Regions from separate parts of the Methylobacterium sp. WL8 genome, predicted to be linked through region 1. Evidence: predicted binding sites of a transcription regulator. Region 1 holds the regulator's gene; each other region holds the start of a gene.

Region 1 (3,888 bases):
GGTGCTGGCCGCCGGCGTCGTGTTCTGGCTCGTGCGGGCCGGGCTCGCGCTGGTGCCGTTCCTCGCGCTGGCCTGGCCGATCAAGAAGATCGCCGCGGCGCTGGCGATGGTCGGCGTCACCGCCTACTGCGTCTTCTCCGGCTGGGACATCGCCGCCGAGCGCTCCCTCGTCATGACCCTGATCATGCTCGGCGCGATCCTGGTCGACCGCCCGGCGTTGAGCATGCGCAACCTCGCCCTCGCCGCGCTCATCGCGCTGGCGCACGAGCCGGAGGGGCTGCTCGGCCCGAGCTTCCAGATGTCGTTTGGGGCGGTGGCCGGCCTCATCGCCTGCGCCCGGCTGATCGACGGGCGCCTGTTCCGCCGCGATGGCGCCGGGCGGATCGGCCGGCTGATCGCCCTGGGGCTGACGACGGTCGTCGGCACGCTCGGCACGACGCTGGTGGCCCAGGTCGCCACCGCACCCTTCGCGACCTACCACTTCCAGACGGTGCAGCCTTTCGGGCTGATCGGTAACGCGCTCACGCTGCCGCTGGTCTCGCTCGCGGTGATGCCGGCGGCGGTGCTCGGCATCGTCGCCTACCCGTTCGCCCTCGATCAGCCGGTCTGGTGGCTGATGGGCCTGGCAGTGCGGGGGATGCTGACGATCTCCGGCTGGATCGAGGGGCTCGGTCGCGCCAACGTGGTGGTGCCGGCTTTCGGCACCGGCGCGCTCGGGTGCCTCGCCGCGGCGCTTCTGCTCGCGACGCTGCCGGTCTCGCGCCTGCGCTGGCTTGCCTTGCCGCCCGCCTTGCTCGGGCTAGGCCTCGCGACGGCGCCGGCCCGCTTCGACATCTACGTCGATCGCCAGGGCAGCGGTGCCGCGGTGCGCCGGATCGACGGCAGCCTCGTCGCCCTCGGCAAGCCGTCGAACTTCGTGCTGGAGCAATGGCTGAAGGCCGACGGCGACGGCCGGACCGGCGCGCAGGCGACCGGTGGTCCCACCTGCGACCGGATTGGGTGCGTCCTGCGGCTCGCCGACGGCCGCGCGGTGGCCCTTCTGAAGGACCGCCGCGGCTTCGCCCAGGATTGCGCCAACGCCGCGGTGTTGATCACGCCGCTCTCCGCGCCGCCCAGCTGCGCCGCAGCCCTCGTCATCGATCGCGCCTACCTCGCCGCCCACGGCGCGGTTGCGATCCGCCTGCAGCCGGACGGCTTCACGGTGAGTCGGACCCGCGAGCCGGGGCGGACGCTGCCGTGGCGACCGGCCCAAGCCCGCGTGCCGGCCAAGCCAGCCGACCAGCCGGTGCCACAATCGCCTTTACCCGGCGAGATCAAGCCGAAGTACGTACCTTTCCAGGGCATGGCGCCGCCGAATCCGCGGACCGAACCGGCGCCCGACGACCCGGTCGCGGACGGCACCGACGCCGAGATGCCGGCGGAGACGCTTCAGTAACGGCGGACGAGGCTGACCAACCGCCCCTGGATCTGGACGCGATCCGGCCCGAGCACGCGGGTTTCGTAGGCGGGGTTGGCCGCTTCCAGTGCGATCGACGAGCCGCGCCGGCGCAGGCGCTTCAGCGTCGCCTCCTCATCGTCGATCAGCGCGACGATGATGTCGCCGGTGTTGGCGGTGTCCTGCTTGCGGATCACCACGAGGTCGCCGTCGAGGATGCCGGCCTCGACCATCGAATCGCCGCGGACCTCCAGTGCGTAGTGCTCGCCGCCGGCGAGGAAGTCCGGCGACATGGTGATCGCGTGGCTCTGGTTCTGGATCGCAGAGATCGGAGTTCCGGCGGCGATCCGGCCCATCACCGGGATCGACACGGAGCGACCGCTGTCATCGACCATCTGCGTCGTCGGCCGAGGCGGCACCGCCTTGGCGCGCCCGCCCTCCACCACGCTCGGGGTGAAGCGGCGTGGCGCGGGCGCCGCCACCGGAGCGGGCGCCGCCATGCGGCCGGCGCCGTCGGGCATCCGCAGGACCTCGATCGCCCGGGCGCGGTTGGGAAGCCGGCGCAGGAAGCCGCGCTCCTCGAGGGCGGTGATCAGCCGATGGATGCCCGATTTCGACTTGAGGTCGAGGGCGTCCTTCATCTCGTCGAACGAGGGCGGGACGCCGTCCTCGCGCATCCGCTCATCAATGAATCGCAGGAGATCCAGCTGTTTACGGGTCAGCATTGGCGAGCTCGCGAGAAAGTGCGGCCGCACGAAGGTGAAGCCGCAGAAACAAAACACGAACACGTTAAACGTTCGTCAAGTGTTCCGCAAGGGTTCTTGTCGCGACGCGCTGCGCGGACAGACGAATTCGTTACGCGACGGTGCCAGCGCGGCAAGGCGAGGTTCAGCCCTCCAGGCTTCGCCGCACGGCGCGGGCCGTGACGGCGGAGACGCGCACGTTCGATTCCTGCGTCACGCCCGCGATGTGCGGCGTCAGGATCAGGTTCGGCACGTCGGCGAACAGTGCCCCGCCCATAGCATCCAGCGGCTCCTCCGCGAACACGTCCAGCGCCGCCCCGCCGAGATGGCCCGACCGGAGCGCGTCGACGACTGCGCGCTCGTCCACCACGCCCCCGCGGGCGGCGTTGATCAGGATCGCGCCCGGCGGCATCCGGGTGATCGCGTCGGAGCCGATCATCCCCCGCGTCGCCTCGGTGAGCGGCACGTGCAGGGAGAGCACGTCGCTCGATGCGATCAGCGCGTCGAGCTCGGCACGCGTCACCGAGCCGTGGGCCGGGCGCCACGCGGTGTCCTCGGGCGTCAGGTACGGGTCGAAGGCCGAGACCGCCATGTCGAGCGCCGCGGCGCGCCGGGCGGTCTCGCGGGCGATGGCACCGAAGCCGACGAGGCCGAGGCGCTTGCCGGCGATCTCGCGCCCCATCGACGCGTTGCGCGGCCACGCCCCCGCCGCCACCTGCGCGCTGGCACCGTAGGCGCCGCGCAGCAGCAGCAGGGCCGTGCCGATCACGTACTCGGCCACCGCGCCGTCGTTGGCGCCGGTCGCGGGATGGACCGCGATCCCGCGGGCGGCGCAGGCCGGCAGGTCGATGTTGTCGAGGCCGACGCCGAGGCGGCCCACCACCTTGAGGTCGGGAGCCGCTGCCAGCAGGTCGCCGCGCACCTGCGTGCGGTTGCGGACGATCAGCCCCGCCGCCTCTTGGAGCGCCGCGCGCAGGGCGTCGGGCCGGTCGACGAGGGTCGGATCGTAGAGCGTCTCGAACCCGGCGAGCTCCGCCCGGATCGCGGCCTCGTCCATGAACTCGCTGATGACGACCTTGAGCATCGCGTGCCGATCCTGTTTCGCGCGGCGGCCGAGCCTCCCCCGCGGGCGTTCCCGTCGGGCGCCGTGCCCGCCTGCGGGGCCGTCATCCTGCGTTGGGACGCATCGGTAAAGGCCGCGCCGGCTCATCGCGAGGGAACGGGCGGGGCGACGCGGTGCCGTTTGGGCTCGGACGGCATTCGTGTCCCGCACATCAGTATTCGGGCGTCGCCGCCCCGGGCGGCGCTGGACCGGCGCGTGATTAACCGCTTCGCAAGGCAAACCGGCTTAGGTTTGGACCCATGAGGTGCGGCCGGCGGCGGCGCCTTTCGACAATGCGTGACCGACGCCGACCCGAGCCGGCGATTCGGAGACACCGGAGCAGTTTCACCATGGCCCTCGACCTCAGCATGCCGATCCTGGTCGTCGACGACTACCAGACGATGGTCCGCATCATCCGCAACCTCCTGAAGCAGCTCGGCTTCGAGGAGGTCGACGACGCCTCCGATGGCACGGCCGCCCTGGCGCGCCTCAAGGGCCGCAAGTACGGCCTGGTCATCTCCGACTGGAACATGGAGCCGATGACCGGCTACGAGCTGCTTCGCCACGTCCGCGCCGACGAGGGCCTGCGCACCACGCCGTTCATCATG
Region 2 (3,888 bases), on a different contig from region 1:
GGTGGTCGCAGCGGTGTGGTTCGACCCCGTCACGATCCCACCGGACCTGCTCGCCCGCCTCGACGACAGCAAGCGCCTCAAGGAGCCTTTGCGCGAGGCGCTGACGCCGCTGATCCGAGCGCATGCGCGCGTCGCGGTGGCTGCCGGCTCGCGGGCGCTGATCGACCGCGTCAACGTTCGCGTCGCGACCCTCGACGCCATGCGCCGGGCGGTGCTGAAGCTGTCCCTCGACGCGCCGGTGCTGGTCGACGGGCGGGACGCCGTCCCGGGCCTGTCGCAGCCCTGCCGCGCCATCGTCGGGGGCGACGGCGCGGTGCCGCAGATCGCCGCCGCCTCGATCGTCGCCAAGACGTTCCGCGATGGGCTGATGCGGGTGCTCGCCCGGCGCCATCCGCATTACGGCTGGGAGCGCAACGTCGGCTACGGCGCCCCCGTGCACCTCGCCGGCCTGAAAGCTCACGGCCGCAGCCCGCACCACCGGCTCAGTTTTACGCGGGGGTACGGCGAGGGCGGCAGTGGGACGGGGCTTGCGAAGGATGTCGCAGCGGTGCCCGTCCCCTCTCCGTGAGACTTCGGCGATGCCGAACCTGGCACGGGTTCCCCTCTCCCCGCGTGCGGGGAGAGGCCCGGCTGCACCTTGTCGTGCAGCCGGGTAGCGCAGGCGCAGGCGAAGCGGCGGTGATGGGGGCGACGGATAGGGTTCCTCCGTTGCAGCCCCCTCACCGTCGGCTGCCGCCTCGCTTTGCCGACGACGAGGTCGGCAAAGCCCTTTCCCGCGCGCGGGGAGAGGAGATGCGCGCAAGGCGAGCGCCAGAAGCGGAAGCGTGCGAATCCTGTGCCCGAATGGGGGAAAACGCGGCCCCCTCGCCTCCCGTCACAACAGCGAAAACTGCTCCCCCGGCTTGGCGAAAGCTGAGGCGTCGAGGGTGATGCGCGCCTTCGCGTAGCCGAGCCGCGTTTTCGCCAGGCGCATCCGCGTCGCGATCAGGTCGGCGTAGGCGCCCTCCCCGGTCATGCGCTTGCCGAAGGTGGCGTCGTATTCGCGGCCGCCGCGGGCCTGTGCGATCAGGGAGAAGACGTGACGTTGTCGCCCGGGATAGTGCTCGGCGAACCAGTCGGCGACGAGGTCCTTCAGTTCGTGTGGCAGGCGCAGCAGCACGTGGTTGGCCTCCCGCGCCCCGCAGGCGCGCGCCTCGGTCAGGATCGCCTCGATCTCGTGGTCGTTGAGCGAGGGGATGATCGGCGCGACGATCACCATCACCGGGATGCCGGCTTGGCTGAGCGCACGAATCGCCTCGAGGCGCTTGCGCGGATGCGGCGCGCGGGGCTCCATCTTCCGGGACAGCACCGGATCGAGGGTCGTCACCGAGACCGCGACCTTCACGAGGTTCCGCTCGGCCATCCCGGCGAGGATGTCGATGTCGCGGGTGACGAGGTTGGATTTCGTCACGATCCCGACGGGATGGCGCAGGCGTGCCAGCACCTCCAGCACGGCCCTTGTGATGCGGTGCTCGCGCTCGATCGGCTGGTACGGGTCGGTCGCCGTGCCGAGCGCGATGGTCTGCGCCTCGTAGCCCGGCGCCGACAGCTCGCGCTCCAGCAGGCGCGCCGCGTCCGGCTTGGCGAAGAGCTTTGTCTCGAAGTCGAGCCCGGGCGACAATCCGGTATAGGCGTGGTTCGGCCGCGCGAAGCAGTAGACGCAGCCGTGCTCGCAGCCGCGATAGGGGTTGATCGAGCGATCGAACGGGATGTCGGGCGAGGTGTTGCGCGTGATGATCCCGCGCGCCCGCTCCAGCGTCACCTCGGTCCGTCGCACCGGCCCGGGCTCGTCGGAAGGCCAGCCGTCGTCCAGGCTTTCGCGCCGGATCGCCTCGAACCGACCGTCCGGGTTGGCGGTGGCGCCCCGTCCGCGCACCGAGTCCTGCGCCGGCGTCGTTGCGGCGAGCCGGCGTGGGCTCGATTCGAGTTCGGACACATGGCGGGGTGCGGACATCGTGATGGGGGCGCCCCGGCGTGAAAGCTGTCTACAATAGAACATAGCAGGAACGAAATCGACGGGATACGCCTCGATTTTAGGCAAGTTCTCAGCGTTTGTGGCAACCGCGCAACGCAAGCGCGTCGCGTCGCGGCCGAGCGTCCTCGCTGGCCGAAAATACGTTATGCGCGACCATGATCTCCGCCCTGGTTCTCGTCGCCGACCCCGGCGACGCCGACGCGCTCGACCGTCTGGCCGACTCCCTGGGGGCGCTCGTGGCGGGCGTCGCCGCCGGTCTCGTGGGCGATGCGGTGATCGTGGCGGCGGCGATGGACCCCGGCGTCGACACCATCGCCGACGCCACAGGTGCCAGCCTCGTGGTGATGCCGCCCGGAGCGAACCCCTGGGTCGCGGGGGCGGCTTTGGCGCGCCGCGACTGGGTCTTGTGCCTCGAGGCCGGCGACGTGCCGGGGGATGGCTGGATCCGCACCCTCGACCGGTTCGTCGGCACCGCGGGCGCCGACTCCCTCGGACGGCTGTCGCGTCCGCATGCGAGCCTCGCGACGCGGCTCGCGGTCTGGGCCGAGGCGATGGTCGGCGCCGGGGTGGCGCGGCCCGGCGACGTGGTCCGGCGCGACCGCCTCACCGAGGCCGGCACGTTCGCGCCTCGGCTGACGCCGCGCCGGCTCATCGCCCGGATCGACCGGGCGTGAGGGTCAAGCGGTGACGGAGGCGCCCCGGCGCAGGTGCTCGTCGAGGCGCGGCATGATCTCGACGAAGTTGCAGGGGCGGTGCCGGTAATCGAGCTGGCTCGCGAGGATGCCGTCCCAGGCGTCGCGGCAGGCGCCGGGCGACCCCGGGAGCACGAAGACGTAGGTCGCGTTGGCGACCCCCGCCGTCGCCCGCGACTGCAGCGTCGAGGTGCCGATCTTGTCGTAGGAGATGCGGTGGAACACCGCCGAGAAGCCGTCCATCCGTTTCTCGAACAGCGGCTCCAGCGCCTCCGGCGTCACGTCGCGCCCGGTGAATCCGGTGCCGCCGGTGGTGATCACCACGTCGACGCCGGGATCGCGGGTCCAGCCCTCGACCGTCTCGCGGATCGCCGAGACCTCGTCGGGCACGATGGCGCGGGCGGCGAGCGCGTGGCCGGCTGCGGTCAGCCGCTCCGCAAGGGTGTCGCCGGAGCGGTCGTCCTCCGGCCCGCGCGTGTCCGAGACGGTGAGCACCGCGATCGACAGGGGGACGAAGCTGCGGGCAGGCGTGTCGGGCATCGAACGGTCTCCGAGATGTTCGCCCGGAATATGGGCCGTCGGCGCCGATTGTCCCATCCGTCGCCGCCGTGGCGGATCGCGGGCGCGATCCGTGGTATCGGCCCGACGACATGACCGATCCCATCGAACTTCGCGGTGCTCCCATGGATGCGTCCCCCGTCCGCCTCACCAGCCTCGCCCATGGCGGCGGATGCGGCTGCAAGCTCGATCCCGCGATCCTCCGGTCGCTGCTGGCCGACCAGCCGATCGCCGGGCCGTTCGAGCGCCTGCTCGTCGGCAACGAGACCGCCGACGACGCCGCCGTGTGGGCGCTCGACGACGGCACATGCGTCATCGCCACCACCGACTTCTTCACGCCGATGGTCGACGACCCGCGCGACTTCGGACGGATCGCCGCCACCAACGCGATCTCCGACGTCTACGCCATGGGCGGCCGCCCGATCATGGCGCTCGCCATCCTCGGGATGCCCGTCGGCAAGATCGCGCCCGAGGTCGTCGCCGAGATCCTGAAGGGCGGCGCCGCGACCTGCGCCGAGGCCGGCATCCCGATCGCCGGCGGCCACTCGATCGACACGCCCGAGCCGATCTACGGGCTCGCGGTGATCGGCATCTGCCGCCGCGAGGACGTGCGCCGCAACGCCG
Region 3 (3,888 bases), on a different contig from region 1:
CGTCAGGCTGGCGATCGCCCCCTTGGTGGCGGCGTAGATCAGCATGGTCTTGTCGGCGACCTTGGCCTGCTGGCTCGTGGAGTTCACGATCGCCGAGCCGGGCTTCATGTGCGGCACCGCCGCCTGGCACAGGTAGTACATGGCGAAGACGTTGGCGCGGAACGAGCCTTCGAGGTCCTTCGCCGTCACGTCGTCGAGCCCGTCGTTGACGGTCTGCGCGGCAGCGTTGTTGACCAGGATGTCGAGGCGCCCGAATTCGGCGACCGTGCGCGCGACGAGGTCGCGGCAATGGGCCTCCTCGCGCAGGTCTCCCGGCAGCAGCAGGGCGCGGCGGCCGGCCCGCTCGACCCAGGCCTTCGTCTCCTCGGCGTCCGTCTGCTCGACGGGCAGGTACGAGATCGCCACGTCGGCGCCCTCGCGGGCGTAGGCGATCGCCACCGCCCGGCCGATCCCGGAATCGCCCCCGGTGATCAGGGCGACGCGATCGGTCAGCAGGCCCTTGCCGACGTAGCTGTGCTCGCCGTGGTCGGGGGCGGGGGTCATCCGCGAAGACAATCCCGGCCGCGCCTGCTGCTGGTCGCCGGGGAAGGGGGGCCGTGCTCCGGCTTCGCGGGGGTCGTCGGTCATGGCTGCCTGCTGTCGCTGTCGTTCTCCACCCAGGTAGGGCGGGGCGCCGGCGAAGGACCCGCGACCCGATGACCGCGACCCGATGACTGCGCCCCCGGCGGCTCGGCGGGGGCCGTCAGATCGCCAGGCCGAGCTGCAGCGGCTCCGGGGATTCGCCGTGGTCGAGGGCCGAGAGCGCGACGCCGAGCAGCCGCACGCTGCGCCGGAGCGGGTAGAGGTCGCGCAGCAGGCCGAGGCTGATCGCCTCCAGGCTCGCCCGGTCGCCGACGGGCGAGGCCAGCGAGCGCGCCCGGGTCACCTGCGCGAAGTCCGAAAACTTCACCTTGAGCGTCACGGTCCGGCCGCGCAGGCCCTTGGCGGCGCAGGCGCCCGCGACCTTGTCGAGGATCGGCGCGAGGCGCTCCGCGAGGACGTCGAGGTCGGCGCTGTCGTCGGAGAAGGTGTTCTCGGCGCCGATCGACTTGCGGATGCGGTGCGCCCGCACCGGGCGCTCGTCGATGCCGCGCGCCACCCCGTGGTAGTAGGGCGCCGCGCTGCCGAGGATGGCGGTCAGCTCCTCCAGCGAGCGGGCCTTGAGGTCGCGGCCGGTGTGGATGCCCAGCCGGCGCATCTTCGTCTCCGTGACCGGGCCGATGCCGTGGAAGCGGCCGATGGCCAGATCCTCGACGAAGGCCGGCCCCATCTCCGGGGTGATCACGAACAGCGCGTCGGGCTTGCGGTAGTCGGAGGCCACCTTGGCCAGGAACTTGTTGTACGAGACGCCGGCCGAGGCCACGAGCCCGGTGCGTTCGCGGATCGCGGCACGGATCGCGCGGGCGACCAGGGTGGCGGTCGGCAGCCCCTGCAGGTTCTCGGTGACGTCGAGGTAGGCCTCGTCGAGGGAGAGCGGCTCGATCACCGGCGTGTGCTCGGAGAACACCGTGCGGATCTCCTCGGAGATGCCGCGGTAGACCTCGAAGCGCGGGCGCACGAACACCAGGTCCGGGCAGAGCCGGCGCGCGGTCACCGAGGGCATCGCCGAGCGCACCCCGAAGACCCGCGCCTCGTAGCTCGCCGCCGCGACCACGCCGCGCTCGCGCGAGCCGCCGACCGCCACCGGCCGGCCGCGCAGGGCGGGGTCGTCGCGCTGCTCGACGGAGGCGTAGAACGCGTCCATGTCGACGTGGATGACTTTTCGCACCGGGGCGGTCACTGCGCTGTCCCGTTTGAGCGATCCGTCCGCAGCGCGATCGCAGGCGGATCGATGTTCGACCTTTGTTCCGATCTTCCCGCACTCCGGAGGTCGGTTCAACCCGCAGGTGTGCCACCGTCCACCGCCGAGCGCGCGATCGGGCGGCGCGGCAAAGGCTTTGTTAACCCTCGCCGCCGATGGTCGCGGCATGGTCGTCCGTCGCCGCGTCAGAATGGTCGTGTTGCCCCTCAGCCTCTGGACCCTGTCCGGGCTGGTGGTCGGCTACTTCGTGTATCAGGCCGAGAACGGCAACCGCGGCCTGGAGGCCAAGCGCGCCCTCAAGATCCAGGCCTACGGGCTGACCCGGGACCTCGCGGCCGCCAAGGCCGAGCGGGCGACCTGGGAGCACCGCGTCGCGCTGCTGCGCAGCGAGCAGATCGACCGCGACCTGCTGGAGGAGCGCGCCCGCGTCGTCCTCGGCCGGGTCCACGCCAACGACGTGGTCGTCATCGATCCCTGAACGGCGCTTCGACGCCCGAACGGCCCTTCCCGCGAAGCTCCGAAGCGCCTGACAACGGCCGGAACCTGTCAGAGCGTAGGCCCTCGCATTCCCGGGGCGCGTGTCCTAAACCGACAGGGAAGAGACGCCAGCACGGGAGCACGCCGATGGATGCCGCGAAAGATGCGGGGCAGCCCAACCCTGCCGCGGAGGCGCCGGAAGCCGTGGCGGCCGAGCACCAGCCCGCTCCCAACGCGCCGCAATTCACCCGCGAGGAAGACCTCCACGCCTACCACCAGATGCTGCTGATCCGCCGCTTCGAGGAGAAGGCGGGGCAGCTCTACGGCATGGGCCTGATCGGCGGCTTCTGCCACCTCTACATCGGCCAGGAAGCGGTCGTCATCGGCATGCAGATGGCCTCGGTCGACGGCGACCAGGTGATCACCGGCTACCGCGACCACGGCCACATGCTCGCCTGCGGCATGGACCCGAAGGGCGTGATGGCCGAGCTCACCGGCCGCCGCGGCGGCTACAGCCGCGGCAAGGGCGGCTCGATGCACATGTTCAGCCGCGAGAAGCAGTTCTTCGGCGGGCACGGCATCGTCGGCGCGCAGGTCTCCCTCGGCACGGGCCTCGGCTTCGCCGACGCCTACCGCAAGAACGGCAAGGTCAGCCTGACCTACATGGGCGACGGCGCGGCCAACCAGGGCCAGGTCTACGAGAGCTTCAACATGGCGCAGCTGTGGAAGCTGCCCGTGGTCTACGTGATCGAGAACAACCGCTACGCCATGGGCACCTCGGTCGCCCGCGCCTCGGCGCAGACGGACTTCTCGCGGCGCGGCATCTCCTTCGGCATCCCCGGCGAGCAGGTCGACGGCATGGACGTGCGGACCGTGCGCGAGGCGGCGCAGCGCGCGATCGAGCACGCCCGCACCGGCGCGGGCCCCTACATCCTCGAGATGCAGACCTACCGCTATCGCGGCCACTCGATGTCCGATCCGGCCAAGTACCGGACGAAGGACGAGGTCTCGAAGATGCGCGACGAGCACGACCCGATCGAGATGGTGCGCAAGCGCCTGATCGAGCTGCACGGGGTCGCCGAGGCCGAGCTGAAGGCCACCGACGCCAAGGTCCGCGAGACCGTCGCCGACGCCGCCGAGTTCGCGACCCACGATCCCGAGCCGGATCCGTCCGAGCTGTGGACCGACATCCTGCTGGACGCGCGCGCCTGAGGGCGCGCCGCCTCTCCGACGCCCCCTTCAAGGCCGCCCCGCCCGCCTCACCGATCAGAGACCCTTCATGGCGACCGACATCCTGATGCCCGCCCTGTCTCCGACCATGGAGGAGGGCAAGCTCTCCAAATGGCTCAAGAAGGAGGGCGACGCGATCAAGTCGGGCGACGTGCTCGCCGAGATCGAGACCGACAAGGCGACCATGGAGGTCGAGGCGATCGACGAGGGCACGCTCGCCAAGATCCTGGTCGCCGAGGGCACCGAGGGCGTCGCCGTCAACACCCCGATCGCGATCATCGCCGGCGAGGGCGAGGACGTCGCGGCGGCCGCGGCCTCCGGGGGCGGCGGCGGAAAGCCGA

What was found. Region 1 encodes LexA, which represses DNA repair genes until DNA is damaged. Its sites were predicted from a motif close to TGTTCNNNNTGTGTTCNG; they were not measured.
Region 2: FV234_RS25270 (PA0069 family radical SAM protein) is a predicted target of LexA. The motif match lies at 2,031-2,048, and genes of this name have one in related genera.
Region 3: dinB (DNA polymerase IV) is a predicted target of LexA. The motif match lies at 1,872-1,889, and genes of this name have one in related genera.

The regions. Positions count from the first base shown of each region.
Region 1 is NZ_VRVF01000002.1:64,566-68,453, forward strand. It holds gene FV234_RS01145 (ComEC/Rec2 family competence protein) at 1-1,435, shown strand, start outside; gene lexA (transcriptional repressor LexA) at 1,429-2,160, opposite strand; gene FV234_RS01155 (hydroxyacid dehydrogenase) at 2,324-3,262, opposite strand; gene FV234_RS01160 (response regulator) at 3,631-3,888, shown strand, end outside.
Region 2 is NZ_VRVF01000147.1:75-3,962, forward strand. It holds partial or broken gene FV234_RS25260 (ribonuclease HII) at 1-568, shown strand, start outside; gene FV234_RS25270 (PA0069 family radical SAM protein) at 875-1,993, opposite strand; gene FV234_RS25275 (hypothetical protein) at 2,170-2,688, shown strand; gene moaB (molybdenum cofactor biosynthesis protein B) at 2,692-3,246, opposite strand; gene selD (selenide, water dikinase SelD) at 3,390-3,888, shown strand, end outside.
Region 3 is NZ_VRVF01000003.1:124,660-128,547, reverse strand. It holds gene FV234_RS02160 (SDR family oxidoreductase) at 1-627, opposite strand, end outside; gene dinB (DNA polymerase IV) at 743-1,783, opposite strand; gene FV234_RS02150 (septum formation initiator family protein) at 2,007-2,318, shown strand; gene pdhA (pyruvate dehydrogenase (acetyl-transferring) E1 component subunit alpha) at 2,465-3,529, shown strand; gene FV234_RS02140 (pyruvate dehydrogenase complex E1 component subunit beta) at 3,597-3,888, shown strand, end outside.